4 regions of the Desulfocicer niacini genome follow, and region 4 is predicted to be linked to each of the others. Evidence: predicted binding sites of a transcription regulator. Region 4 holds the regulator's gene; each other region holds the start of a gene.
The links. Region 4 encodes sigma-54, which starts transcription at its own class of promoters, with help from an activator protein. Its sites were predicted from a motif close to TNTGGCACANTTTCTGCTNT; they were not measured.
Positions count from the first base shown of each region.

Region 1: the regulator sigma-54 is predicted to act here: its motif matches at 2,108-2,127, upstream of glnD ([protein-PII] uridylyltransferase).
Region 2: the regulator sigma-54 is predicted to act here: its motif matches at 5,679-5,698, upstream of ACYQ2M_RS04490 (Spy/CpxP family protein refolding chaperone).
Region 3: the regulator sigma-54 is predicted to act here: its motif matches at 3,747-3,766, upstream of pseB (UDP-N-acetylglucosamine 4,6-dehydratase (inverting)).

Region 1 covers NZ_BAAHYK010000006.1:89,375-96,994, forward strand. Annotated here, with positions in the region: gene ACYQ2M_RS04505 (vWA domain-containing protein) at 1-23, opposite strand, end outside; gene ACYQ2M_RS04510 (AAA family ATPase) at 218-1,075, opposite strand; gene tatA (twin-arginine translocase TatA/TatE family subunit) at 1,533-1,721, shown strand; gene glnD ([protein-PII] uridylyltransferase) at 2,170-4,797, shown strand; gene ACYQ2M_RS04525 (P-II family nitrogen regulator) at 4,848-5,186, shown strand; gene glnA (type I glutamate--ammonia ligase) at 5,305-6,717, shown strand; gene ACYQ2M_RS04535 (MFS transporter) at 7,035-7,620, shown strand, end outside.
Region 2 covers NZ_BAAHYK010000006.1:80,579-88,198, forward strand. Annotated here, with positions in the region: gene ACYQ2M_RS04470 (AMP-binding protein) at 1-829, shown strand, start outside; gene ACYQ2M_RS04475 (LuxR C-terminal-related transcriptional regulator) at 853-1,419, opposite strand; gene ACYQ2M_RS04480 (sigma-54-dependent transcriptional regulator) at 1,595-2,962, opposite strand; gene ACYQ2M_RS04485 (ATP-binding protein) at 3,298-5,139, opposite strand; gene ACYQ2M_RS04490 (Spy/CpxP family protein refolding chaperone) at 5,842-6,411, shown strand; gene ACYQ2M_RS04495 (hypothetical protein) at 6,415-6,582, opposite strand; gene ACYQ2M_RS04500 (TatD family hydrolase) at 6,698-7,486, shown strand.
Region 3 covers NZ_BAAHYK010000023.1:90,668-98,287, forward strand. Annotated here, with positions in the region: gene ACYQ2M_RS13875 (6-hydroxymethylpterin diphosphokinase MptE-like protein) at 1-725, shown strand, start outside; gene ACYQ2M_RS13880 (flagellin) at 936-2,411, opposite strand; gene ACYQ2M_RS13885 (putative sugar O-methyltransferase) at 2,595-3,644, opposite strand; gene pseB (UDP-N-acetylglucosamine 4,6-dehydratase (inverting)) at 3,961-4,956, shown strand; gene ACYQ2M_RS13895 (hypothetical protein) at 4,953-6,845, opposite strand; gene ACYQ2M_RS13900 (hypothetical protein) at 6,825-7,076, shown strand; gene ACYQ2M_RS13905 (IS5 family transposase) at 7,464-7,620, opposite strand, start outside.
Region 4 covers NZ_BAAHYK010000022.1:14,115-21,734, reverse strand. Annotated here, with positions in the region: gene ACYQ2M_RS13195 (PTS sugar transporter subunit IIA) at 2-460, opposite strand; gene hpf (ribosome hibernation-promoting factor, HPF/YfiA family) at 490-1,056, opposite strand; gene rpoN (RNA polymerase factor sigma-54) at 1,069-2,505, opposite strand; gene lptB (LPS export ABC transporter ATP-binding protein) at 2,507-3,229, opposite strand; gene ACYQ2M_RS13175 (LptA/OstA family protein) at 3,232-3,816, opposite strand; gene lptC (LPS export ABC transporter periplasmic protein LptC) at 3,925-4,479, opposite strand; gene ACYQ2M_RS13165 (KdsC family phosphatase) at 4,509-5,030, opposite strand; gene kdsA (3-deoxy-8-phosphooctulonate synthase) at 5,027-5,839, opposite strand; gene ACYQ2M_RS13155 (M23 family metallopeptidase) at 6,150-7,529, shown strand; gene ACYQ2M_RS13150 (homocysteine biosynthesis protein) at 7,548-7,620, shown strand, end outside.

The sequences.
Region 1 (7,620 bases), on a different contig from region 4:
TTATAAAAAAAAGAGATAAACATTATATCTGCATCCCTGCCCCGTAAAAACGGGCCGCCCCGCTTGAAAAGCCGAGGCTTTGAAAAAGGTTTCCATCTCCAGCCGTAATGATACACTCCGGGCCTGGTCACAACATGGGCCATTCTCCTGATTTCTGGCAGCCCCATAAGACTTCAATAAAAGAGAATCAAAAGCCACATGCAAACAAAAACAGATTTTAAAAGAATCGACGTCTGGTGGAAAGGGACTGCACCTTTTCATAATCCGGGCTTTTTTTGAACAGTACCCCAAGAAAGGGCACAGCCCCCTTTACCAGATCCCTGGCCCGGAAATCCGGATCCGCATCCAGGGCTCGAATCCAGTTGATGAGCTCCCGGGTGGCCGGTTTTTTTTCAATCCCGTCCACATCCCGAAGGGTATAAAACGACGAAATGGCATGTTCTGCCAGGGTGGTATCAATGTCCGGAAAATGAACAGATATAATTTTGCGCATCATTTTAGGATCTGGAAAGGCAATGTGATGGAAATTGCACCGGCCCAGAAAAGGATCTGACAGATCTTTCTTGGCATTGGAGGTAATGATGATCACCGGCCGGTGCCGGGCCTGGACAGTGCGGTCAGTTTCTATGATATCAAACTGCATCTGATCCAGCACGTCCAGCATGTCGTCCTGGAAATCGGTGTCGGCCTTGTCGATCTCGTCTATGAGCAGCACAGTTCGCTTTTCTGCCATGAATGCCTGGCCGATCTTCCCCATTTTAATGTAGGCGTCAATGTCGCTCACATCCCGCTTGGAATCTCCGAACCGGCTGTCATTAAGTCGGGTGAGAGTATCGTACTGATAAAGGGCTTCAATGAGTTTCATGCTTGATTTTACATTAAGAACCATGAGGGGCATGCCAAGGCTCTCTGCAATGGCGTGGGCCAGCATGGTTTTACCGGTGCCGGGTTCGCCTTTAAGGAGCAGGGGCATTTCCAGGGCCATGGAAATATTCACGATGCCGGCAAGTTCGGGATCAAGGACATATTTATGGGCGCCTGAAAACTGCAATTTCTTTTCTCTGTTGGGTGTCATGGGAACTCCTGGTGTGGATTCGTGGGGTTATGGGTCTGTGTGTTTATTGTCTGATTGGTTTATGGTCATATTTTGTGGCAGGATAAAGCATCTTTCAATGGCACTCAAGGATTTTATTGTCTATTTGCTGTGGGAGCATCACATCTGCCCTTTATCATAATGGGCGTGGTCACAACATGGGCCACCCGTGACAGTTGGCTGCCCATGAGGTCAAAAAAGTTAAGCAGCCCCCTTCTCAGGAAGGACCAGATATTATGCCCCCCCTCCCAAGTTCTTTAAATGATTGACACCGAACACTCCGGATGCTATAAATTTTTGTTATACGTTATGATTTTATTTTGCTATATTTACAGGCTTCCAGGAGAGTGCTTGTGAATACCTGTCACAAAAAGTCTTTTTACTGTTTTTTCGTTTTCACATAGAATCTGATGAGGCACATCAGATACAGGAGTGCGCTATGATTGGTGGAATTGGTATGCCGGAGCTGATAATTATCCTTGTGATCATTCTTATTATTTTTGGTGCAGGGAAACTTCCAGAAATCGGTTCTGGCATTGGAAAGGGCATTAAAAATTTTAAAAAAGCCACAAAAGAAGTGGAGACCGAAGACAAAGAACCGGAAAAACTGGAGAACGACAAAAAATAATTACCAGAACATTCACTGTTCCCATCCATATAAAAACTTCATGAACTGCCCTGTCACGCAACACATGAAATCCACGTCGTCATAACATCAACGCGGAAAACTTGGGTTTAGTCACAATGGAGGCCACCTCCTAAGAGAATGTCGGGGAGGGCAGATATTTTGGGCGCATTCCCATTTTCCCGGCTTTTTTTTGTGCACCACCCACCGTCCTGTCTATCTGCCATCAGACAGGGTTGTCCAGGCAACGATTCAATCGTTATTGCCCGGCATATCCACAGCACAATTTTGCAATTTACCACGAAAAATGCATGACAAATTTGCAATAAAATTCTGCTGTCCCATGGTTCAAACCCCTGAATGCCCGCGTCATCGTCACCATATATCTCAGTGGCACCTTCTTTGCATGACAAATCACTAACCGAAAAACCATTACAGAGCAGCGGACGCCATGAAAAACAAGACAGACGCCAGCATACTGATCCAGAACCGGGATCAACTGATTAAAAATTTCCTAAACCAGAAAGAACCCCGGTTTCTGGAATCCTTTTCCAGAATTCTGGATGAATATTTTCAGTCCGCCCTTGGAAAAAGCAAAGCTGCAGCCGCCATGACGTTCCAGGGCAATCCCGTGGTCCTGGTGGCATTGGGTGGATATGGTCGCCAGGAGCAATGCGTCCATTCCGATGTGGACCTGCTACTGCTGTTTGAAAAAAAAGTACCCCGGGAGACAGAACAGCTTGTAAAAGAAATTTTATACCCCCTGTGGGACATCCACCTTGAAACCGGATACGCCATCAGGACAATTAAAGAGTGTCTTTCCATGGCCTGGAAGCAGTTTGATATCCTCACCACCATGCTCGATGTGCGGTTTATCTGCGGGTCATCCCCCATCTATTTTAAACTCAGAGAGCAATTTCGAAAAAAACTGTCCGCCCGATACCAGGAAAAAAGCCTTAACCGCCTCATTGACAACGGCAGACAACGCCATCGGGATTTTGGCGATTCCACCTACCTGCTGGAGCCCAATCTTAAATCCGGCCACGGCGGGTTAAGGGACTACCACACCCTGCTATGGTATGCACGCATCAAGGCAGATATTCGCTGCAGAAGGGATCTGGAACGCAATGGTTTTTTATCCCACGAAGAATATGAAACCCTTGAAGAAGCCCTGGCTTTTATCTGGAGCATCCGCAATCGGCTCCATTACATCACCGGCAGAAAATGTGATCAGCTTCATTTTGAACACCAGGTAGAGTTAGCAAAACTGCTTGGATTTAAAGGCAAATACCGTCACCAGGCAGTGGAAAACTTCATGGGCGAACTCCACGCCCGGATGGATTTTTTAAAAGAGACAAACCAGCGGGTCACTGAAACCATCTTACTGGACAAACGGGGAAAACGCTTCTCTTTTCCCGCCCGCTCCACCCACACCCGGGGAATTCAAATTCAGCGCCGACGTCTGGAATTTTCATCCATCAGTGACATCCCCAGAGATCCCCGACTGCTGTTGAAAATATTTGTGGAAAGCGGTAGATCAAAAACCCCCCTTTCCATTGAGTCCAGACGAATCGTTGGGGAATTTGTTCATCTGGTGGACGATAAATTCCGAAAAAATCCCTCCCACGTCAAAGACTTTGAGAAAATACTTGCCACATCCTTCTGGGAATTCAATGTACTCAACGTCATGCTAAGCACCGGCCTTCTGGTGAAATTCATTCCGGAGTTTTCCCGGCTTCTGCACAAAATTCAATACAATCAGTACCATCTTTTTCCCGTGGACAAGCACTCCATTCGATGTGTACAGGAAATCAACGGCCTTAAAAAAGATACCGAAGGCGACGACAAAAGTGCATTTTACCACGCCATCCACAAAGAGGTTCGAAACCGAAAAAACCTTTTGATGGCGGCCCTGCTCCACGACATCGGAAAAGGAGATCCGGCCCTGGAACACTCCCTCCGGGGAGCCGAAATTGCCGCAAAGATTCTCAAAAGATCTGGCTATACCCAGGCAAACATTGATGAAATCTGCTTTCTCATTGAAAATCACTTGTTTCTCATCAAGGCCGCCACCCGCCGGGATATCAGTGACGAGGAAACCATTATTCTTTGCGCCAAGCGTATCAACCGGGTGGGGCGACTGCGGATGCTATACCTTCTCACCGTGGCCGATTCCCGGGCCACCGGCCCCAAAGCCTGGAACGACTGGACGGAAAATTTACTCAAAGAACTGTTTCTGAAAATTCTTGGCATCCTGAAAAAAGGTGAGCTGGCCTCCCGGAAAGCCGTAAAAATCATACAAAAGAAAAAAACAGATGTACTGGCACTCAGGAAACCCTCATGGGATGAAACAGAGCTGACCCGGGCCCTGGATTCCATGGCCCACAGATATCTGCTCTACGTGCCCCCGGAAGAAATCATTGAACACCTTGACCTTCATAAAAAACTCGGTAATAATGATTTTTTGTGGACGGTTAAGAAAGAACCCGACACCGACATCCGAACCATTGCCATCTGCGGAAAAGACACCCCGGGGTTTTTCTTCAAACTGGCTGGTGTGTTTTTCCTGAACGGTCTCAACATCGTGGGTTCCCAGGCCTATGCCTGGGGTGACAATACGGCCCTTGATATTTTCAAGGTAATGCCCCCCCGGGATCGACTCTTTGAAACGGAAAAATGGGAAAAAGCAGAAAAAGACCTGCACCTTGCCATTGCGGACGACTGCTTTCTTGATCGATTAAAAAAGAAACTGCCTGAAACGCTGACCCTTTCATCGGGTCAGACTGCCAGACCTAACCGGGTGGAGATCGACAATGAGACCTCCAGTTTTTTCACCATAATTGAAGTATTCACCTATGATTTTCCTGGCCTTTTGTTTGCCATTACCCATGTCCTTTACCTCCAGGGCATTGATGTGAGAATTGCCATGGCAGCCACCAAGGTGGATCAGGTGGTGGATATATTTTATGTCAAGACCCTGCAAAATGAGAAACTATCAGACCCCCCGGATGTGGAAGCCACAAGACTTGCCATCCTCAATGCACTGCCACAAATTATTCTTGAAAAAGAACCCCGTTGAACGCCCCGCAAAGGCCGGCACAGGACAAGATCCCAAAAAAGGAGATACCAATGAAGAAAATAGAAGCTATTATCAAGCCCTTTAAACTGGATGATGTAAAAGAATCCCTGAATGAAATTGGTATTCAGGGAATGACCATCTCCGAGGTCAAAGGCTATGGCCGCCAGAAAGGCCACAAGGAAATTTACCGGGGGGCCGAATATGTGGTGGATTTTGTCCCCAAAATTAAAATTGAAATTCTTGTGGACAAGGAACGGGCAGAGGAGGTGGTGGAAACCATCTGCAAAGCCGCCAACACCGGAAAAATAGGTGACGGCAAAATTTTTGTGCTTCCCGTTGACCAGGTTATCCGGGTCCGAACCGGAGAACGCGGCACCGAGGCACTGTAACAATACCTTTATTGGGAATTGATCAAAACACCATCGTAAAAGCCCGACCTTACTGACCCAGTATAAACCCGAAGGCGCCGGTGGTGTTGTCAAGACCCATCATCGCAAGGAGATGAAAATGACACCGGAACAGATTATTTCCAGAATAAAGGATGAGAAGATCAGGGTTATTGATATCCGATACATGGATTTCCCCGGCACCTGGCAGCATTTCACCGTACCGGCATGTGAGGTCACGGAATCCTCATTTGAAGATGGATTCGGATTTGACGGATCCAGTATGCGGGCATGGCAAAACATTGACAACAGCGACATGGTGGTGGTGCCGGACCCCTCAACGGCAAAAATAGACCCCTTTTTTGAAGAACCCACCCTGGTACTTTTAGGGGACATAAAAGACCCCATCACCGGCGAACCCTACAGCCGTGACCCCCGCTATATTGCCCGCAAAACCGAACAATACATTAAAAGCACCGGCATCGGAGATACCATCTTTGTGGGACCGGAACCGGAATTTTTTATTTTCAACAATATCCGATTTGCCTCGGAAAACAATGCGGCTTTTTATGAAATTGATTCCGATGAGGGCATCTGGAATTCCGGCCGGGAAGAAATTCCCAACACCGGATACAAAATCCGCCACAAACAGGGGTACTTTCCGCTTCCCCCCGCAGATAAATACCAGGACATGCGAACGGAAATGATGCTCACCCTGGAAGACATGGGCATTGAAATGGAATGCCAGCACCACGAGGTGGCCACGGCGGGTCAGTCGGAAATCGACCTTAAATACAGCACCCTTCTAAATATGGGAGATACCCTTGCCTGGTTTAAGTATGTGCTTAAAAATGTTGCCGCAAAATATGATCACACCGTCACTTTCATGCCCAAACCCCTCTTTGAGGACAACGGAACAGGCATGCACACCCATCTGAGCATCTGGAAGGAAGGAAAGCCTCTGTTTGCCGGCAACAAGTATGCCGGTGTTTCCCAGGAAGCCCTGTGGGCCATCGGAGGGATCATCAAACACTGCAAAGCCCTTTGTGCCATCACCAACCCCACCACCAACTCGTATAAACGCCTGGTACCCGGCTTTGAAGCCCCTATCAACCTTGCCTACTCCAGCAGAAACCGCAGCGCCTCCATCCGGATTCCCATGTACTCCAGCGCTCCTGCGGCCAAACGCATTGAATTCAGAACCCCGGACCCCTCCTGCAACGGATATCTTGCCTTTTCCGCCATGACCATGGCTATGCTGGACGGTATTCAAAACAAGATTGATCCCGGTGATCCCATGGATAAAAACATCTATGACCTGCCCCCGGAGGAGCTGGCGGAAATGGCCTCGGCGCCAGGTTCCCTGGGAGAAGCCCTGGATGCCTTGGAAGCAGACCACGATTTTCTACTCAAAGGGGATGTTTTTACCAAAGATGTCATTGAAAAATGGATTAATTACAAACGGGAAAACGAGGTAACACCGCTGAACAGCCGGCCCCATCCCCATGAATTTTTCCTTTATTATGATATTTAGCAGCCTGTAAAAACGGGGTCAAGCTTGTCTTATGGGCGTTATGGGTCCGACCCCATGCATGCCGAAAATGGGCCACCTGTCTCAATTGGCGGACAAATGGGATCAGGCTTATGTTATTGTGCTTTTATCAACAGCCTATGTTAAAAAAAACAATTTAAGTAAAAGTATCAATAACGCAAGCCTGGCCCCTCCCCGGCATGGCCCATCTTATGACCAAACTTCCGAATTTTTCTGGGAATAACGCCCATAAGCCCAAGCCCGGCCCCTATAACCGACTTTCCCGGGGATGCATGCATCTTCATAAGGACCCCTTCTCCATGGCACCCCATGACAATAAATTTCATACCCAGCACGTTCTGCTACTCTCCTTTTCCCATTTCATCCATGATATCTACACAAGCTTTCTGGCCCCGGTACTGCCCCTGATCATTGAAAAGCTTTCCATCTCTCTGTCCCAGGCGGGATTATTATCCACCGTCATGCAGATACCGGCCCTGATGAACCCTTTCATAGGTGCTCTGGCCGACCGCAGGGGTCTTGCCCGATGGGCCATTATTCTGGCCCCCAGCTTGACTGCCATCCCCATGTGCCTCATTGGCATGGCATCTTCCTACTGGATGCTGCTGGTGATGTTTTTTGTGTCAGGTATCAGTGTGGCGTTCTACCATGTACCGGCCCCCGGCGTTATTGCCAGGGTATCGGGCAACAAAAAGGGTCGGGGCATGAGTTTTTACATGACAGGGGGGGAGGCCGCACGCATGTCAGGCCCCCTCATTGCCGTTGGGGTAGTATCCATGGGAGGACTTGCCGGATTTTACCCCATGATGATTTTTGCCCTGATAACATCGGTGATGCTCTATATTAAACTTGCCCCCCTGGACATGGACAACGACAATTCCCCCA
Region 2 (7,620 bases), on a different contig from region 4:
GGGATCTGTGGAACAGGAGGGCTGCACCGCCCTTTATGGGGTACCCACCATGTTCATTGCTCTGCTGGAGCATCCCCTGTTTTCCAAATTTAATTTTTCCACCCTCAGAACCGGCATCATGGCAGGCTCCAACTGCCCCGTGGAGATCATGAAACAGGTGATTGAAAAGATGAACATGTCCGAAATCACCATCTGTTATGGCCTCACCGAAGGCTCTCCGGTGATGACCTACACCCGCATCCATGATGACCTTCAAAAACGGGTGGAAACCGTGGGCCAGGCCCTGCCCCACATTGAGGTCAAGGTCATCGATGTGGAAACCGGTGCCACCCTGCCCCCCGGTGCCCAGGGAGAGGTATGCTGCAGAGGCTACAACGTCATGAAAGGCTATTATAATAATCCCCAGGCCACTGCAGATGCCATTGACAGTGACGGATGGCTTCACTCCGGGGATCTGGGCGTAATGGACAAGGAGGGGTTTCTTTCCATCACCGGTCGATATAAAGACATGATCATCCGGGGGGGGGAAAATATCTATCCCAAGGAAATTGAAGAATTTCTTTACCGCATGGAGGGGGTCCAGGACATTCAGGTGGCTGCTGTTCCCAGCCAGAAGTATGGCGAAGAGGTGGGAGCCTTTATCATTCGCAAAAAAGATGTGGATATTGAAGAAAGCGATGTAAAGGATTTCTGCAGGGGCAATATCAGCCGGCACAAAATTCCCCGGTATGTCACCTTTGTGGAAGGCTATCCCATGACCGCCAGCGGTAAAATTCAGAAATATAAATTATCGGAAATGTCGGAAAACATCTGGCCGGACAGACGATAATCAGGGGCTGACACCCGACTGCTTTAAATGGATGGAGCGGTTTCCATGGGAAGATGTTTAGCGGCCCACAGGGCTGCCTGGAGCCTTCCGGTGACATCAATTTTCTGGAAAATATTGTGCAGATGGGTTTTTACTGTGTGTGTGCTGATGTAAAGCCCCTCGGCAATCTGGCGGTTGGAAGCCCCGTGGGCAATCTGTTCCAGGATTTCCCGTTCCCGGGGGGTCAGCTGAACATTGCGGAGGGGGCAGCTTTCTTCTTTTTCTGTCTCATATGCGAAATCCGCTTCACCCTGGAAGGAAAAAGCGGCCCCCCTTTCATTACATCGCACCACTTTTCCCTGCACCGACACCCGGGCACGACGTCCTCCCACCCCTCCCAGATATCCCAGCGGAATATCAAGATTAAGTTCCATAACCGTTCCCACTGCCAAACCGGGACTGGGATCAACCAAAGCACCAATGGAAGATATGTCCTTGCTGCGAAGATTCATGGTCCCCCGGGAAGCAGTTTCCCCCCCCACAAATTTCAGTTGAACCGGAATTTCAAGTTCAAACCGTTCAACCGCTCTTTTATTTTTCCTGGATGCCATGATGATTTCCCCTCTATTTTATATCCCCCATCCATTAAAACTATACATACCGATCTCATGTAACGTCAGTATATCTTAGAGAACTCAATCCTCCCTGTCAATGTATCGCAACATATTTTATGGAAGGAATATATTTACAGCTCCCAAAGCAGCTCATGTAGCAACTGAATTCAGCTTATGCCCGTCCATACTGCTTGAGTTTTTTCAACAGGGTTTTTCTGGTGATCCCCAGCCTCCTTGCGGCTTCACTACGGTTTCCCTGCGCTGAGTCCAGGGTCTGCAGAACGGCTTCTCGCTCCACTTCCGAAAGGGGGATATCTCTGACGCTTGAAATATCGGCTTGCCCAACTTCTCCGGTTTTACCCTCATCCACCGGGGCAAAGGGAAGATCGGCCAGGGTGATATATTGAGACCGGGCAAGTACCACACAACGTTCCACACAGTTCATAAGCTCCCTTACATTGCCCGGCCAGGCATAACGGATCATGGCATCCATGGCCTCAGGGGTAAACCCTGTGATATCCCGATGATTTTTTTCAGAAAACCGCTGCAGAAAATATAGGGCCAGATCGGGTACGTCCTCCTGACGTTCACTCAAGGGTGGAATGGACAGAGCCACCACATTAAGCCTGAAAAAAAGATCCTCTCTAAAAGTTCCATCGGCCACCATTTGTTCCGGGTCCCTGTTGGTGGCGGCGATCACCCGGACATCCACCTTGATACTTTTATCTCCTCCCACAGGGGTGACTTCCTTTTCCTGGAGAACCCGCAAAAGCTTCACCTGCATGGCAAGGTTCATCTCACCGATTTCATCGAGCAGAATACTGCCTCCGTGGGCCTCCCGGAACTTGCCCTTTCGCTGACGTTCCGCCCCGGTAAAGGCTCCACGCTCATGACCGAATAGCTCAGATTCCAGTAGGCTTTCCGTTATGGCTGCGCAGTTAATACGCACAAAAGGGGCATTTTTTCTGGGACTGTTATAATGAACTGCCCCGGCAATGAGTTCCTTGCCGGTGCCGGACGGGCCTGTGATAAGAATACTGGCATCGGAAGAGGCCACCATCTCAACGGTGTCAAGCAAAGCAGTCATGGCAGGACTGCGCCCAATGATTCGCTCCCGCTGAAACCCCTTTCCCAAACGCTGTTTCAGGCTCTCATTTTCCTGTTTCAGGTAAATGGTTTCCAGTATCCGGGCCATGGTCAATTTTAATTTTTCAAAATCCAGGGGCTTGGTCAGGTAATCCCAGGCCCCCTGTTTCAGGGCATCCACCGCCGTTTCCACCGATGAATAGGCCGTCATGATCACCACCGGCAGGGAGGGGTTATGGCGGTGAATGGCCCCAAGGGCCTCCATGCCCGACATTTTGACCATGCGCATGTCCATGAGCACAATGTCAAAGGTTTCCTCCTGGACAATCTGCACCCCTGTCATACCGTCATCGGCCAGGGCAATGTCGTATCCCCACCCGGTGAGAAGGGTTTTTAGCATGCTTCTGTGCCCGGCATCATCATCCACCACCAGTACCCGTTTTTTTTCTTTCATATCTGCCTTTATTCCCTGTGTTTACCGTAAAAACATTTTAAATTAATTATTGTCATTTCGGGGCTTGACCACAACATGGGCCATTTTAGGGAGTAGTCAGGCTTACGTTATTGGCGTTTTTGTTTAAAGTAGCCTTTAAACACATGCGATGGGCAAAATCACAATAACACAAACCTGACCCCGTTGGCCCATCAATTGTTACGGGTGGCCCATGTTGTGATCAAGCCCCTATTTCGTATAACCCACATGTCCTGGCGGACACAACAAAGCATGAAAATGAACTTATGCAACCCCCAACGGCTATCCGATCCAGCCCCGGACCGTCGACGCCATTGTTATATAACATCATGCAGCTCAATAAAAAAACGTGTACCGGAACCGGGTGTGCTTTCCACCCGGATAGCCCCGCCAAGGGCCTCCAGTGAACGATATACCATGGCAAGGCCCAGGCCGGTACCATCGGATCGGGTAGTAAAATAGGGATCAAAAATTTTATCCACATCCCCCTGGGGGATACCCCGTCCGGTATCTGCCACCTCAATGACAACGGCCCCCCGTTGACGACCATCCGTCACCGTGACACAAAGACGGCCCATGGTCTCCATGGCCTGGAGGGCATTCAAATAAAGATTCAACAAAATCTGATTGAGCCTGTCTGGATCGGTGTGCAGCCATACCACACCTGTGTCAAGACAAGTTTTCAGCTGAATCTGCTGTTTTTTCACATCCGGTGCAATCAGACGCAGAGAATGATCAATTATGTCAGAAAGCTTCACCCGTTTTTTAACCACCGGCATGGGCCTGGCAAATTCCAGGAGCTGGGTTACAGCCCGGTTCAGACGCTCCACCTCCTGTATCATGATGCCTGCCACCTCCCGGTCTTCGGGAATCTGTTCATAACGTTCAAGAAACCAGGTGGCGAAGCCCTTTATGGAACTCAAGGGATTTCTGATTTCATGGGCCACGCCGGCGGCAAGTTTTCCCACCGCGGCAAGACGGCGGTTCCGGTCCACTTCGTCCTTCATGGCTTTAAACTGTGTTAAATCATGAAAAAGAAACAGATAACCCGATAAATTTTCCCCTTCACTTAAAATGGATGACACAGTAACGTCCAGCAGCAGCTGATGATCTCCATGAACGGTGCAGCCAATCTCCCCGGCCACCTTGGGAGGAGATCCCTTGATCTTGTCCACCAGGGCTTTCATCTCAGGAGGCAGGCGCATGGGAGAAGTATGTTTTTCATAGCCCAGAATTTCCAGGGCAGCCCCATTACTGGAAGTGATTTCCATTTCTATGTTCACGGTTATAAGCCCTGCCGGCATGTTAGCGATGACATCATCGGAAAACGCCTTGATCCTGGAAAGGGAACTTCTGGCGGATCGGTATCCCTGCAGTGCCACCACACACACCACCCCCACCACTCCCAACGCAAGAAACAGGCACCCCATGAAAATCGCATGGGTCACCGCTCGTTGCTTGATCTGCTCAATTTCCTTCATGTTTATGGCCGCAAAGATCACCTGCTCACGGCTGTCCGCCCCACCGTCATCCGGTGAAAAATGGGATTGAAACCAATCTTTATCAGGAGACCGGGAAGCATGTTGTTTCCGGACATCATCCATGGATGGCGAAGGCGGGCACCGCCAGGCATTCCCCTTTACATCAAAGGCGCATCCCGGGGGCGGGGGATGCTTTTCCGATCTAAAGTGTCTCCGAGCCGGGGTAAACTCCTTATACACCTCAAAAACCTTCACTCCCCCGGGGGAAATAACCTCCCGATGAAACAGCGGAGAAAGCCCTTGTTCAAATACCATGTCGGGCATCCCTTCATAACGCTTTCCCACTTGATTCTCATCGCTGTGGGCAAGGATAAGGCCCCTGCGGTCGGTGATCATCATGTATTCGATCTCCGGCTGCTCCGCCGTTTCGGCAAGCAGGCGCTGCACGCGCTTCCCCCCCCACCGGGTGGTGATCATTCCGGTTCTGGTACCCGCCTCAAAGGCCCGGATCAACAGCAGCCCCTTCCCGGTGAGCTTTTCCTTTATCCTGCCGTTCTGCTCCCGGATATTGTCAATGGTCATCAATACAAAAATAGGAACCAGTATGGCAAATATACCGATGATCACCAGAGGGGAAAGTCCGGGCACCCCCTTTATTTTTTTTAATTTTAACATCATTCCTTCCTGTTACTCAATGATCAGGCCCTGGACTGAATCATATTATCTGGCACCCAGCGCAATTGAAGGCCCAACAGGAGCTGGTTTGCGTTATTGTGTTTTTGATAACTATCTATGTTCCAAGGCATATTTCAACAAAAGTATCAGTAACACAAGCCAGACCCCAGCCCAGAATGGCAGCGCTTGCGACCAAACTCCAAGCCTCCGATTGTTCATCCGCGGGTAAATTGGATATTTTTTACGCTATTGGATATATTAAAATGGGTAATAAGTATCCAAATGGATTTAATTTACCCCCCCCAGAGCCAACCGAGGGTCCTTCGATGTATGTTCCATGTTTTGGGTATTGGACCACCATGGACCGATTTGGACGAAATCAAGTTTTCGACACCGTCCGCCCCGCTTCTCTTTTTAATTAAATACAAACACTTATAACAAGGCAACAAAACAGACTCGGCCCCATTGACACACCTGGCACGACATCTTTAGATGTTAATCAATTTTTATTTTTTCAAGCCTTCTGGAACAAAAAAAACAAACCTGGCACGCCATTTGCTTTAACAATCACCAGAAGAAAAAATATTTTTTCCCGTAAGATAACGACTCAACTTTAGCTCTTCATTGGCATTGGAAACAATAAAGCAATACCAATGCCAGAGATTGAAAAAATTTTTTAAAACCATAATTACAAGGAGATATCCCATGAAAAAGCAGGCATTGATCTTCACAGCCATCGTCGTCACCCTTATGACCCTCACCAGCTTCGCATTTGCCGGCATCAGCAATGGCAAAAGAAACCGGGGCAACAATGACTGTCCACGCTTTATGAACAATCCCGGGCAGCAATGGGCAGCCCTGACCCAGGAACAGAAAAACCAGATAATGGATCTGCGGCAAAAATTTGTTGATGAAACAGCCCCCCAGCGCGTTGTCATGGTATCAAACCACGAAGCCATCCGTATTCTCATGGAAACCACCTCACCGGATCGGAATCAGCTAAATTCCCTCACAGCGGAGCTTGCAGATGCCCAGAAAATCATGATGACCAAGGGCGTTGAGTTTGCACTGCAAGTTAAGGCAATCGCACCGAAACTGCAGGTTCCCATGATGTTCCACGGCATGGGAAAAGGAATGGGAAGATTTGAAGGCAGGGGCAAATTCCATGGTCCCAAAAAAGGCCGCCCCCACTGCTTCCCCAAACCCAATTGTCCTCTGCTGCAGGGAACACCGGAACTACCCTCCGGCGATGAGGCAATACCCACCACCGAATAAGGTTTAATCCCCGGGCATGAACCCTGTGCACAGAAAACATAAAGAGGTTGATTTTTGGATGGAGTTGTAGGCATCAAATCCACCCATGAAGAAAAGCGGGCTTCCCCCGGCCCGCTTTTCTTCCGGCCTGTCTGGATTTTCCCCTGCCCTGCCGGGCTTATCTTCTTTCATCCGACTTTTTCCTTGATCCCTTGAAGATTTTTTTGTACAGTCTTTGTCCTTTGTTCTGACGTTTCAGGCAAGGCATTAAATCCCAAAAAAACATACACACAACGGGGGGACAGGAATGCGGCTATTTGACAGCCATGCACACATAGATGATATAAGTTTTCAGAATGATTTTCCAGAGACACTTCAAAGAGCAAGGGAAGCAGGGGTAAAAGCCATCATGGTGGCGGGTGTCGACCTTGCGACATCTAAAAAAGCCATAAAAATGGTGGAAAAACACCCACACATCTTCACCTCCGTGGGAGTCCATCCCCATGACGTAAAGCATTGCTCCGAGGATGTAATGGCAGAACTTACGTCCCTTGCGACCCATAAAAAGGTAAAAGCATGGGGGGAAACCGGACTTGATTTCAACCGCATGCATTCGCCCATGGATGTCCAGGAGAAATGGTTCATCCGTCAAATTGAGGCCGCCGATGCACTGGAACTTCCCATGATATTCCACGAACGGGATTCCGGAGGGAGACTGCTTGAAATCCTCACAGATATGGACAATCAGAGACGTCGGGGGGTGGTCCACTGTTTCAGCGGGACCCGGGAGGAGATGTTTAAGTATCTTGACCTGGGATATCACATCGGCGTCACCGGCATTGTCACCCTTCAACAGCGCGGGGCGCTTCTAAGGCAACTGATTTCTCTCATCCCGGAAGATCGACTGCTCATTGAAACAGATGCTCCCTATCTAACCCCGGCCCCCATGAAAAACAAAACCCGAAGAAACGAACCTGCCTTTGTGGCTGCTGTGCTTCATAAGATCGCAGACATCACCCACAAAGATCCCCATGAACTTTCCGAAATCATCTGGAACAACACCCTGGAGCTTTATAATATCTCCCACATTTCCTGACATTTGAGGATCAAATGTTTTTGGGTTTGATGGATCTGGTTACAACATGGGCCACCCAACACCGTTGGGCAATCAACGGAATCAGGAAGGCCTGCCCCGACATCGCCAGGGAGATCCCAGCCTCCCCCAAAAAA
Region 3 (7,620 bases), on a different contig from region 4:
CTTTATCAATAAATCTTATGGATAACTTTCGTCAAAAAATGGGAACTCAATACCTTAATATATCCAATCAATATAAAATTGAATCCCATACCCATCTAACAAGAAAAATGCTTTTCAAAGGTATTCGCCATTGCGGGAATCACACCCAACTGGCACTGGAAGTCAAAAAATTGGCTGCAAGTGATTTAAATATGATAGAAATCGCTAAAGAAACAAATACGCTCTACAAGATTGAAGATCTCTTATTGGTATGGCTCACAGAATTCGATAACAATAAAAACCTTATCACGACTCTTGAAGATAAAATAATTGCTAATTTTTATCATATGTACAGTATCCTTCTTTTTACACAAAAAGATTTGGATGGAGCTGTATACAATTTAGAGATTGCTTTTAAATACTCCCCCGAAAACCCCAATCAATTTGCAACTGCAGCTGAAGTTTTTTTTAGTGTTAACGATTTTACCAGTGGAATTGAGTACCTGAACAAAGCCGTGGAGTTAGATTCATCCCATGTAGTTATATGGGAACAATTGGGTGATAGGCTGCAAACGGAAGGAGAATTCACTGATGCCATCATGGCCTATGAGCAGGCGGCTACGGTTTTACCGGATAACATTAACCTTTTGAAAAAAATTGGGGATTGCTATCGGGAAAATGGCCAGTTGAAGGCAGCTCTGGAAGTTTATAAAATAATAAAAAAAAAGCAAAACAATTTCTCATGACTCTGACTCAAGAGGCATGTGCCGATTTTAATTTTTACAAAATGAATAGAACAAGATAACGGTAAAGCACAAAATTCAAAACTGATCCTATAAATCTATCTATCAAAGACAAAAAGGCCCCGTAAATGAATCCGGGGCCTTTTTATTGCTTAGCACACAACTATCTTTTTAAATATTATCTGCCATTAAAAATTTTAGTAGATAACGCAGTTACTGGAGCAGGCTGAGTGCTGACTGCGGCAGCTGATTGGCCTGGGCCAGCATGGCGGTACCGGCTTGCTGCATTACCTGAGCCTTGGTCATGGCTGCTGTTTCTGCCGCAAAATCGGCATCCATAATTCGTGATCGAGCAGCTGATACATTTTCAGATACATTTTGCAGGTTGGATATGGTAGATTCAAATCGATTCTGGATGGCTCCCAAATCACCTCGGGCGCTATCAATATTTGCCAAGGCTGCATCCACTATGTCTATAGCATCATTTGCACCAGACGCGGTGGTCAGATCAAGGGAAGAAACACCTGCCCCCGCTGTGGCTGTGGCTTCTGTGAAACCAGTTGAGTCGTCTAAACCAGCATTATCTTCATTATTTCCACCAATAGTGATACCCGCTGATGAGCTTGATGATAAATTTACAGAAGAATAAGTGACTGATGTCCCACTAGTAGTACCTGTTATGCCTGTTGTTCCACCCGAAACACCATTTGCAGAATCAAAAGTTACAGTAATATTACGACCGTCTATCGAAGCCAAATCGACTGCACCCGTTTCAGTATCAAATGTTGCAGTCACCCCTGTTTGATCTGAAATAGCATTAATGGCTGCGGCAACATCTGCTCCACGATCAATGGCTGCACCTGATCCCGCTGCTGAAATAGCTCCAATGTCAACTCCATTAATCAGCACATCTCCAGCTACAATGGCATCATCAGCCGCAGTCAATGTAGTTCCTTCAACAGTAGCTATTTCTATTGAAGCAGTTACACCAGTATCACCAGTTCGCGCATTAATTGCATTTGCTACAGCGATTGCACTTGCTGCACCGGATGTGTATGACACACCATCGGAAGTGGTAGCACCGATCTCATAGCCATTAATTGTTAAATCTCCAGCAGCCAATTCATCGGTTACTGCTGCACCAGAAACCGAAGTTGTGTAACTTGAATTCGACCCCACACCAAGTGAGTCAGCTTTTACACTGACCATTGAAATACTAATGGTTTCGCCATTGTTAGCACCCACCTGGATATTTTTACTTCCAAAAGAACCATCCAGCAAACTTGTACCATTAAAGGTGGTTGTTTCAGCAACTCGGTTAATCTCTGCCACCAACTGTGTAACCTCATCATTGAGTGCCGCTCTATCAGTTGCGGAGTTGGAATCACTTGCTGCCTGTACGGCCAGCTCACGAATTCGCTGAAGGTTGCTACTTACCTCCTGCATGGCTCCTTCTGCGGTCTGTGCCATAGAAATGCCGTCATTGGCGTTTCGAGCTGCCTGGTCCAGTCCTCGTACCTGGGAAGTCATCCGATTGGCAATGGAGAGCCCTGCTGCGTCGTCTTTTGCGCTGTTGATGCGAAGACCAGATGAAAGTCTTTCCATTGATTTGGTAAGGGAATTAGTGGTATTGTTTAAATTTCTTTGTGCGTTCAAAGAAGTAATATTACTGTTAATTGTAAGTGCCATGTTTAATTCCTCCGTGAATTTTGATTTCGTTTTTACCGGCTTCCCTGCCAGTAGATAAATATTTTATGGAAATTTCTATGGGCGATGTTTCAGGTCACCTCCCTTTGCCCGATTTCTCTTTTTCCATTAAACAACATTTCGGCACTTGTCAGTTAAAACTTAAATTATTTTTTTAAGAGTTGTCTATTTTTTCTGGTAAACCCTCAGTTCGGAATGAAAACCATCCTCTGTCTTATAAGCATAAGGAATTGTGTTTGTCCCAACCAATCGATAATTTGGTAAAAGGCTATCATAATCATCCCCCAAAATCGGCATTTTTACACCCAGCCCACCCTCTCTTTCAGCCGTTGGCTTCCCTTCCCTTAGGTTGCGCAGAAGTATATATTTGGAGCATAGACGATCCACATGAATAAAATAATTTTCTACCACCTCGGGCTCCATCTCCTGAAAAGAAATAAAATTAACAAACAAATCAACAGAACCTCTAATCTTAGGAAATTGCCAAGGACAAATTACAATTCCTTTGTACCTGCCTGCCAAATCTCCAATATCCAACCCTTTTTCATCTCTAAGTCTTGAATAATCCCCAATATTGTTTTCACCAAATAGTTTTTTTAAATAAAATGTGGACACAAAACTGGTTGGTGGAATGTCAACATTTATATAAAAACAATGATTACGCGCATCCCCCAGCAAAATTTCACCGAGGGTTCCATAACCACCTCCAATTTCAAGAACGGTGTTTATTTTTTCAAGATCAAAGCAACTTTTTAAATAATTAATTCCCAGCAGGTAGTTAAGTAAAGAGCGGCTGAAATATCTTCCCTCAAAAACGAATTGCTCCACTGGTGCCCCAACCTCACTTTCACTTATTTTATCTAAATAAGGATGATTATCCTTTGATGTCGCCAAATATACTCTATAATCACTAAGAGCCTGTAGTTGGCCTGAAAAAAACTGTTCTGCAGCAACTCCCCAACGATACCCTAATCGATCTTCAACGAATTGTTTGTTTTGCTGAAGATATGCTTCAGTGTTTTGATAATAATCCGGAAACGCGTATTTAGGAGCAAAAAAATTTAGCACACTGTTCAAAGATCGGAAATTTTCAACCCCATGGCAACGTAAATCATCCAGTATGCTCTGTACGCCATGTTTCCAAAATTGCGTTGGTTGATACAAGGTTGGGGCTTTTTCCATATCACTGAGCATCATTTCAAGAAGAGGGTACATTTCATTTTCCTATACTTAGCAGTAAGAATCAATTTGAACCGAAAGAAGTTGCAAACAAACCAGTTATTTATTACATGTTGTTTTTCAAAAAATTAAAAAAACATTTGCACAATTTTTGTTTTGTGACATGATTAAGCATCATTATTGCATTAGCAGGATTTGGCATCCTTATATTTTGAACCTCAAAGTATTTTACACTGTGATTAAAGAAAATTTTCAAAAGTGGGGAATGGTCTTAAAGACTATAAAATACGTTTAAAGGATACCAAAAATTCATATAATAATTTTAGTTGCTTTTCATAATATGAGGCCCCCAATGAGTTCACATGCAACGGATATTTTTTCACTGAACAATAAGACCATACTTCTCACAGGTGGAACCGGATCATTTGGCAAAGCATTTATAAAAACGGCTCTGGCAAATCACAACCCTCATGCCATCAGAATTTACAGCAGGGATGAATTAAAACAATTTCACCTTCAGGAAGAAATACCAGACAACAGGTTACGTTTTTTTATCGGGGACGTCAGGGACAAAGATCGGCTAAAGGAAGCCTGTCGGGAAGCTGATGTAATTATCCATGCGGCGGCCATGAAGCAGGTGCCAGCCTGCGAATACAATCCCTTTGAGGCGGTCAAAACAAACATTCTCGGGGCAACAAACATCATTGAAGCAGCCCTTGATAACAAAGTCCCCCATGTCATGGCCTTGAGTACAGATAAGGCTGTGAACCCAGTTAATCTTTACGGGGCAACCAAACTCTGCTCGGACAAACTGTTCATTCATGCCAATGCCTATTCAGGTAATCGCCCCACTCGTTTTAGTCTTGTAAGGTATGGAAATGTGCTGGGTTCCCGGGGAAGTGTGATCCCTCTCTTTCGGAGACAAAAAAGCCAAGGCTATATTACCATAACCGACAAACGCATGACACGATTCTGGATCTCCCTTGAACAGGCAGTGGAACTTGTCTTAAATGGACTGAAAGCCATGCAAGGCGGTGAAATTTTCATTCCACAAATTCCCAGTATGCGCATCACTGACCTTGCCAACGCGATTGCCCCGGGGTGTGAACAACGTGAAATAGGCATCAGGGCGGGAGAGAAAATACATGAAGTGCTTATCAATGAGGAAGAAGGACGACGTACTGTAAAGACAAAAAATTTTTATATCGTTTTACCCAATCACCCAGAATGCAAAAGCAGTACAATGACCGATTGTATACCCATGGCTGAGAATTTTATCTATTCCAGTGATATTAATTCGTCCTGGCTTTCGGCAAAAGATTTAATAGAAATGGTGTCAAACAACTAATCACAGGAACCTTTCCTGGCTGTTATTGTAAATTCAAAGTCGACATTAGCGCTATCTTCACGATCCAAATAGTACCTGTCACTTGTCTCGTCCATTTCCATCAGAGAAAACATATGACGGAAAAAATAATTGGGGGATACTGGGCGATGTGTAATCATGCCGATGGCAGCACTATTGGTTTTATCAATTTCAATATGAATTTGTTTGCTCTGATCTCCGAGAATGACCAGCCCCCCTGTTACCCCCAAGGCGGCATTAGCCGAAACCAGAAAAGATGCCGGTACACCATGGTTTACAGTCGTACCACTCAGAGCAAATTTTTCCAGATCAAATCCGCCATTATGTGTGGCATAGTATAATGTCTCTGGATCAAACGCTTCCGGATTCAACGTGATGACTCCCAGTCGTAATGACCCCATTGGCCTGTTTTTCCATTGAATTTGATAGGAAATTATAACGCATGTCTCCCCTTCCTGATTATTGTCAACCACAATACGTTTGATTATGTTTCCCACAGGGGTCTTTATTATACCTGAAACAGTGACGACTCCATTTTCATTCTTTTCAATCACCGGTTCGAGCGGTTCCAGGTCGGTAATTTTGGGTTTACCGGGGGTTTCCAGAATGAGATTACCGCTGTAAAAGTCAGCCCCCATACTTATATCGTCATAATATCCGTGGGGCAGAGTCACGCATAACGGCTTTGAGCATATTTGCTTAAAGAGAAGGGCTTGAACAGCCAGCCCCCGACGACAATTGAGTTCAAGCTTGATATGATGATTTTCCAGAGTAATAATCCGGCCATTGGTTGCGGTGGTGACGCAAACCTCAGATAATGTTTTTTTGAAAGGAATCCCCTGGGAGGAAACACTGTTACTGATCACGACGCTTGCCTTAAACTTCTCCAGTCTTTCATGGAAAGCGTTTAAGCGTTTGGGCGTGATATGTGTGCGAAAATCACTACTCCACAAGTAGCAAAGCTCTTTCCATTTATCTTCGTCTGCCGCTGTCCCCATCAGCTTATTAAAAATTTTCCAGCAGTCCGTATTGATCTTCAGGTCATGGGTGCCTGTCACAGCCCAGCGGGTGATGTTGTATTTTTCCTGCTTTTTTACAGGAATAGGATGCTGAGAGGATTCAAGGGACAGACGGTTGCCAGCATGGGGCTGATTCATCAATTTAAGTACAGCACTAACCGGCACACACTGAAAACGCTCATCACTGGACAGCCGTGCAAACAGTTTATCAATACGTTTCCACTCGCCGTCCTGATGCATTCCAGCCTCGGTAAAAAAACGACCTGGGCGGAAATCGAAAATTTCGACATCATTACCATAAAAGGGAAAGGCCCGGTGCTCCTGGCAGAGATGTTGCTCCAGGTACCCAATATACTCATCCAACTCCATTTCACCATGAGCATAACGCTGAAATTTCTGAAATGAAATGGACTTATTCCAAACAAGTGCTATTTCTTCGTTGTATTGACCAACAGCCACTTGAGGTAAATACCGCCATCGTGGATCCCATTCCGGATGAAACCGGGCCGGGTTATTCCATTCCATGATTATTGCCTGGTATCCGGCATTCAGATAATGGGATATAAGCCCGGCTGAAAAAGCCTGCTCATTTACCAGCACAATTCTGGGTCGAAACCCGAGGAGATGTTCATATACCCTATTACCAATGCGCAGATTGGCCACATTGACCCGTCCAGGAACCAGTGTGCCAATAATCTGAGCATAGCCGCTGCCGATGAACTCGACCAGACCCTGATCACAGAGCTTGCGTAAAACAGCTATCCATTGTGGATCAAGACCATTGATCACTTCCAGGGTGTAGGCTGACGCTTCAATGCCAATGGGGAATTTATGCCTGTCTATCAGATCCAAAAGTGGCCAGTAACAGCGCCGGATGACTTCGAGGCGTTGTTCTTCCTCAATGGAGGAGAAAGCGATGTTGAGGTGGAAGAAGGCGTAAAGGTTTATTTGAGGCTCCGTATTATCTATGATTATACTGATGCAGTGTTGATTTCAAGCACAACACAGTTGCATGTGCATCTTATTCTGGTATGCAAGAAGAAATATCAATTATGCTATCGGTACCGTTTCAATCTTGATTGATTTCACAACCTGCTCTGCCCGGTCAATGGGCTTGACCATCGTTTTTTTATTACAATAACAACCCCGACACGAACAAAATAAAGTTGCATTTTGAAATTTTAGCTACTTGAATATGACATTTATATGACAAGAGGAATGCACTACAAGATACATATTCAGGCGTGAGTTTAGTGCCTAATTATAAACAACGTGAGAGCTTTGAATATTTAGGGTTTCGGCCAAATCTACAACAAAAATGAATTCGCCGATCTGAATGGATGATTTTCATCCAGAATTTATTCGGAAAAATTCGCTTTATTTCGTGGGAAAATTAGTAAATAGATGCATTCGAAATGAGAATAAACATAATCTGGAAATCCAGGCACAGGAGTGCCTGGATTTTCTTACTTAAACGGCAGTCTGTTTCTGATTTAAGATTTTGAAACCTCGTTTTATATTCAATGCAGCTTGTTTGAACCATAGATCAATATTGTTCTTGGCTATGGTTGTAAATCTTGCCCTGGCAGCCCCATCATGGATGTCACTTAAACCAAAATATTGTTCA
Region 4 (7,620 bases):
GTCAGAATTCGTCATCCACACCATGGATGACATCAACAATGTCATCCACGGACTGGGATTTCATTAAACAATCCTTGAAATCACTTTGTTTCAGTAGACGGGAAATCTGTGCCAGTACTTTCAGGTGGCTGCCGGTGGAATTCTCCGGTGTAATCAGTAGAAAAAAAATGTGAACCGGTTTGTTGTCCAGGGAGTCAAAATCCACACCGCCACGACTGAGTCCAAATCCCACCACTATGGAATCAATGGCTTTGAGTTTTCCGTGGGGAATGCCGATCCCTCCCCCGATTCCCGTACTGCCAAGCTGCTCCCTCTCCAGCAATACCTTTAATATACTATGACTGTCGGTATGTGCCATGTCGGATACTGCAGCTGCGAGTTCCTCCAGTACGCCTTTTTTGTCATTTGATTTCAGATCGGCAATAATGGCTGATCTGTGAAGAATCTCTGATATTTTCATGTAAAGTTACACCTGAAGTATATAAACAATTAGTTGCGGGGCTGTATTAGTCCCAGGTTTCCATCATTGCGTCGATAAATTACATTTACGCGTTCTGTCCGGGCATTGCTGAACACAAAGAAATTATCATCTCCCGCCGTGAACTGGACCACTGCATCATCCACATCCATGGGTTTTACATTGATGGATTCCACCACCACCTCCGGCCCTGAAACAACTTCCGGTGAAGGAGTGGCAGCTTCAGTATCTGGTATAGCCGGACTGAGAAAGGCAATTTCTTCATCTTTAATACTTTGTTTGTTGCCGGACATGTGCTGTCTGCTTTTTTCTTTGCTCTTTTTGATCTGTCCCCGCAGTTTATCCACTAGGGTATCAATGGAAGAATACATATTTTCAGATGATTCTCTGGCATGGAGTTTCATACGATCACAGATCAGGGTTATTTCAGCAATATGTCTGATTTTTTCAACGGAAAGGACCACATTTGCCTCTGCGGGGCTTTCCAGCATCTTGTCAAAGCGATCCATCTTTTTCTGAACATAGGACTTTAAAGCATCGGAAGGATCAATTCGTTTGAAAGTTACGGCTGTCTGCATAGTGTTACCTCCCTAAAATTGTTTTCGTTTGCTGGATGGAAGAATGCAAAGCATTTCCCTGTATTTTGCCACGGTTCTTCTGGCAATTTCAATGTTGTCCTTTTCCAGTAATTCTGCCAGTTTTTTATCGCTCAACGGGTGCTGTGGATCTTCCGCCGCCACAAGGTCTCTGATTTTTTCCTTGACACTTTCAGAGGCCATGGCCGCACCGTTGGTGCGTTTGATGGAGCTGTTAAAAAAATATTTCAGTTCAAACATCCCCTGGGGGGTGTAGGCATACTTGTTGGTGGTTACACGGCTGATGGTGGATTCGTGCATTTCAATGTCTTCGGCAACATCTTTTAAGATCATGGGTTTAAGATAAGAAACCCCCTTGTCAAAGAAATCCCTTTGGAACTTGATAATGCTTTCCATCACGGCATAGATGGTTTTCTGGCGTTGGTGGATGCTTTTTATCAGCCAAGATGCCGCCTGCATTTTTTCATGGAGATAGGCCTTGGCATCCTTGGGTATTTCTGTGCCGTTGGAGATGGAATCCTTGTAATAGCGGTTGATTTTAAGCTTGGGAAGTCCGTCATCGTTCATGACGATCTTGTAATCATCTCCGTCCTTGTACACATAAATGTCCGGCAGTATATAATGGGGCTCCTCCGAGGAGAATTCCCGGCCGGGCTTGGGTTCCAGGTATTTAATAACATTGACGCAGGAGATGACATTGTCAATGGAGATGTTCAGGGCATTGGCAATTTTCTTGTAGTTTTTATTTTCAAGGTTCTTGATGTGCTCTGAAATAATCCGTTCAAGGATGGGGTTGGTGATTCCCAGTCGTTTGACCTGGATGAGCAGGGCTTCTTTGAGATCCCGGGCGCACACGCCGGGAGGATCAAAGGTTTGCATGGTTTTAAGAAGGGTTTCAACGGCTTCCATTTCAAAATTACCTGTCTGGGCAATTTCTTCAAGGGGAGCACAAAGATAGCCGTCAATGTTAAGGTTGCCAATGATCAGGCTGCCGATCTGCTCTTCCATGGGGGTCGGGCCATTCATGAGAAGCTGCCATTGCAGATGTGCCTCCAGGGTTGTTTTCTGGCTGGTGAATGCCTCGTAGTTGGGGGCCTCTTGATGATCTCTTTCCGTGTGAACGCGACCGGTGGAGTTATATTCATTGATATAACTTTCCCAGTCAATGTCATCGCGGACCTTTTCATCAATGGTGACCTCTTTCATGGGTTCTTCCTGGGCCGGGGACGCTTCTTCCTTGTCCGTCCGTTCGGTCTCTTCGGGCAGTTCTGCCACCACTTCCTCAAGGGCCGGGTTTTCTTCCATTTCCTGCTGTATCATGCCCGCAAGTTCCAGGCGGGACAGTTGAAGCAGTTTAATGGCCTGCTGCAACTGGGGGGTCATCACCAGCTGCTGCGTCAAAGTTAGATTTTGTTGGAGTCCAAGTGCCATATCACAGTTTAAAGTCATCTCCCAGATAGATTTTACGTGCTAACTTGCTTGAGGTGATTTTTTCAGGGGAACCTGATTCAATCACACTTCCCTCATTCATGATATAAGCGGTGTTGCAGACACACAAAGTTTCCCGCACATTGTGGTCGGAAATCAAAATGCCGATGCCTTTTTTTGTCAACTGCACAATGATCTGCTGAATGTCGGCCACAGCCAAGGGGTCAATGCCGGCAAATGGTTCGTCCAGAAGGATAAAAAGTGGGTCTGTGGACAGTACCCTTGCGATTTCAAGCCTTCTACGTTCTCCACCGGACAGTACACTTGCCTTCTGTTCAGCCAGATTTAAAATTCCCAGCTCCTTCATTAGGCCCTCTGCCTTTCCGGTAATATTTATCGGGGGATCGGGCAGGACCTCCAGTACCGCAGTAATGTTTTGTTTAACGGTGAGTTTTCGAAATATGGACGGTTCCTGGGGAAGATACCCGATTCCGTTTCTTGCCCTCATATACATTGGATAGTCTGTAATTTCTTCCCGGTCAAGGAAAACCTTGCCTTCATCCGGTTTAATCAGGCCCACTGCCATGTAAAATGTGGTGGTTTTTCCGGCTCCGTTGGGACCCAGCAGCCCTGTTACCTCACCGTGCTTCACGCATATGTTGACATCTTTAACAACGGTTCTTCCCTTATAAATTTTCACCAGGTGATTTAATGTCAGCTCGGGCATGTTTATTTTTTTCCCGGTCCCTTGGAGGTTGAGTCTGCATCAGCGGAATTAAAGAATGCTTCCACTCGATTTGTGCCCTCACTTTCCACCACCACCCGGCGGGTGTCCTGGTACAGGGTTATTTTTTTACCTGTTACACGGCTGCCGGCAGATATCACCGTGGGTGCGTTGCCGGTTAAAATGATGGTTTGCTCCTCGGGAGTGTAAACGGCTTTGTCCGCCGTTGCTTTTCCATCATTCTGGACCATCTGGACATTTCCCGAGGCAATGAGCTGCTTGATATTGTCAGCACCCGGTGCGGTGGTGTCGGTGGTTTTCCGGTCTTTTTTTTCTGCCTCGGAATAAAGTATCACCTTGACATGATCGGCATGTATGGTGACGTCCAGTCGGGTTGCCACCACATTTCCTTTGAATTCCACCTGGGAATTTGCCTCATCAAATATCATGCTGTCTGAGGTGATGCGAACCTTTTCCTGTCGGGCATCTGTTGTTTTGTCTGCGGCCTGGAGCAGGCAATGGAACTCCGGAAGCATTAACATGGTAATAAGGCCCAGCGCAGTGAAAAATAAGGGTTTGATTTTTATCATTTATAAGCCCTTTGAGTGGATGATGTATTTGTGGTGTTAAGGCAAAATCATAGAACTTATGACGGACGAGTATCTGTCAGGACATGCCCGGTATATCAAAAAATTATGTTAATTAAAATCTTCGGCCACGGGCTGGAAGAATCCTTTAAAATCACCTGTGAGTCGGACCACATGGGTGTTTAAGTCCAGGGTGAGTTCGTTGGCTGTCATTTCTGCCCGGGGACTGGTTAAAACCACAGGATTCAATGAGTAGATTATATGTCTTTTCTTCTCATATTGCAACCGGTCTGTTTTAAGAACGTGTTCTTGATGGCGCACCACCACGGTGTCGGAAAATGTCATGTCGTGCTTTTCCGTGTCCAGGGTACCGGCCCGGGAAGTCAGATGAATTTCATCCCCCCCGGCAAGAAAGAAATGAACTGAAACATCGGTGAGAACGGCCAGGTGCTCCTGCCTTAATATTCTGGCGGAGGCGGCTTCAAGGCTCCATTCCTTGATGCCGTTTCGGGTGGATGTCTGGCGCATGACACCAAGGGAAACAAGGGTCTTGGAATCAATGTCGATGTTTTGTATCACCGGTGCCGTTTGGGTGATGCGGTTAACCACGTATAAAGACAAAAGGGCCACCACAACGCATGCCATGAAGACTGCAAGTATTAACAAAAACCTGTTTCTGTCCTTCAGGCCTGATTTCATTTCAGAAAGCCCTGGACGGTTTTCAACCACAGTCCCTTGGCCTTTAGTATCTTTTCACACACTTCCCGGACGGCCCCTCGCCCGCCCTTGCCGCTGGTGGTGTAATGGGCAAGGGAAATAACCTCAATGGGGGCATCTGCCACGGTGATAAAATGGTCCACGGCATGATAAACGGCAAGGTCCGGCAGATCATCGCCCATGAACGCAGTGGCTGCAGCTGGGATGCCTGTCTTTTCAATGATGGTTTGAAACGCCGTTAATTTGTTTTTAACGCCTTGGTAAAGTATTTCAATTCCCAGATCCCGGCATCGCATCACAAGGGCATCGGATTTTCTACCGGTGATGATGCCCACCTTCACCCCGGCTTTCATGAGCAGACGCAACCCAAGGCCGTCGCGGACATTAAAGGTTTTGATTTCCGCCCCTGTATCGGAATAGGTGATACTGCCATCGGTCAAAACTCCGTCCACATCCAGTAACAGCAGCTGGATATCAGCCATTTTGTTGGTCTGTGTCATTGCATTGCCCTTTTGATTTTAATGAGGGTGGATAAGAGGGTTTCCATTTCATGGAGGGGGATGGAATTGGGACCATCGCAAAGTGCTTTATCCGGATCTGGGTGTGTTTCTATGAAAAGCCCGTCGGCCCCGGCGGCCATGGCTGCCCGGGCCAGCATGGGGGCATATTGCCGTTCGCCGGCAGATGCATTTCCGCTGCCCCCCGGCAATTGGACACTGTGGGTGGCATCAAAAATAACGGGAACCCCCATTTGTTTTATAATGGCCACGGATCGGAAATCCACCACCAGGTTATTGTAACCAAAACTTGTGCCTCTTTCGGTGATGCTCACCTGCCGGCATCCGGCGGATTTTGCTTTTTCAATGATGTTCATACAATCCCAGGGGGCCAGGAACTGTCCTTTTTTGATGTTGACAGGTTTTCCGGTGCGGGCCGCCGCCACAATAAGATCTGTTTGGCGGCATAAAAAGGCTGGTATCTGGAGAAAATCAAGCACCCGGGCGGCCTGTTGTGCCTGTTCGGGCAGATGAATGTCGGAAATGATTTTTAGACCCAGATCCTGTTTTATTTTGTCCAGGATTTCAAGGCCTTTGTCCATGCCGGGCCCCCGAAACGCATCAAAAGCGGTGCGGTTGGCCTTGTCAAAGGAGGCTTTGAAGATAAGGGGGATGCCAAGTCGTTTTGTGAGATCCTGAAGGACCCGGGCCACCTCACAGGTGGTGTCATGATTTTCAATGACACAGGGACCGGATATGAGAAAAAAGGGAGGTTTTTCGTTGGAATCTGTATGCTGCAAAAATGAATTCATGTTTTGTTTTACCATGGTTTCGGATTTTTTATAGTAAATATTCGGTCAACACCCCATCTTCACCTGTTTGGGGTATGCTCACATAGTATTGTATTAGTATGCTACGCAGCCCAAACATGCAAATATAATGCACTGCCCAAACATTTACATTACCAGGTCGAATATTTATGCTTTATATTCATTAAAACCTATATTTCCGATGGGTAAAAGTCAACAATGGAAAAGACCTTGATAACTTGTGCCAGAGCTGCTATTTTATTCAGGTTTTTATCTTTTAATGATAACCTACTGAAAAGATTAGGACCTATTAATGAGGAAATTCCTTTTTTTTATATTTGTTGTGTTCGTGCTTCTTCCCTGCGGCTGGTTGCTTTTTAATGAATTTGAGCAAAAAGATCCTGATATTGAAATGGTATTACCATCGGCGTATCTAAAACGATCCTATGATATATCCACCACCGTCAGGGACCGGGGCACCGGCCTGAAACAGGTGAAAATCACCATTTCCCAGGGAGATAAAAAAAAGGTACTGCTGGATAAAAAATATCCCTTCATGGGATACCAGTTCCTTTTCATGGGGGGAGGAGATCAGACGGAAAACCTCACAGTACCTGTGGAGTCCTGGAAATACGGCATGGTGGACGGAGAGGCCCTTATCACCGTGGAGGCCTGGGATCACTCCTGGAACGGCTGGAACAGAGGCAATCTCACCATGCAGGAGCAAAAGGTTATTATTGATACCCGCCCCCCCCGCATTGAAGTGCTCACCAAGGTCCATAATATTTCACGGGGAGGCAGTGGTCTTGCCGTATACCGTCTCTTTGAGCCTGATGTTCAAAGTGGTGTCCGGGTGGGAGATAATTACTTCCCCGGTTATTCCGGTCTGTTCAAAGACCCCTTTGTGCATGCGTCTTTTTTTGCCCTGAGTCATCTCCAGGGGCCGGGCACAGAGATTTTTGTCCAGGCAGTTGATGCCGCAGGCAACATGGCCAAAAGGGGCTTTTATCACTACATCCGGGAAAAACGGTTTAAAAAAGACACCCTTAATATTTCTGACAGCTTTCTTTCCCGGAAGATGCCCGAATTTGAACTTCAGGAAAAAGAGTTTGAGTTTACAAAGGCGGCCAAACCAGAGCTTGAAAAATTTATTTACATCAATCAAACACTCAGGCAACAAAATATTGAGGCCGTCTTTGAGCCCCTGGTGGCTGACTCTGCCCATGACATACTGTGGAAGGGAAAATTTTTAAGACTTTCCGGGGCGGCCAACCGGGCAAGCTTTGCCGATCATAGAACCTACAAATATAATGGCAAGACCATTGACAAAGAATATCATATGGGCATAGATCTGGCATCGGTGTCCAATGCCCCGGTGCCGGCGGCCAACACCGGCCGGGTTATCATCACGGATAATATAGGTATTTTCGGTAATCTGGTCATGATCGACCATGGCATGGGGGTTGCCACCATTTATTCCCATCTGTCTTCCATCAGCGTGAAAAAAGGAGATAGCGTTAACCGGGGGGATATCATCGGGCGCACCGGTGCCACCGGGCTTGCCGGGGGTGATCATCTTCATTTCGGGGTGGCTGTGCACAATGTGTTTGTAAATCCCGTGGAATGGTGGGATATGTCATGGTTGAAGAACAATATTCTTGATAAAATCGAAGATGTAAAATCTCAATTATAATAAGGATCAGGTGTAGACATGGGCGAATTCAAGGTCAACAAGACCTATGCTGAAATCAACGCAAAAATAAAATCAGGTGATGCCGTTGTGG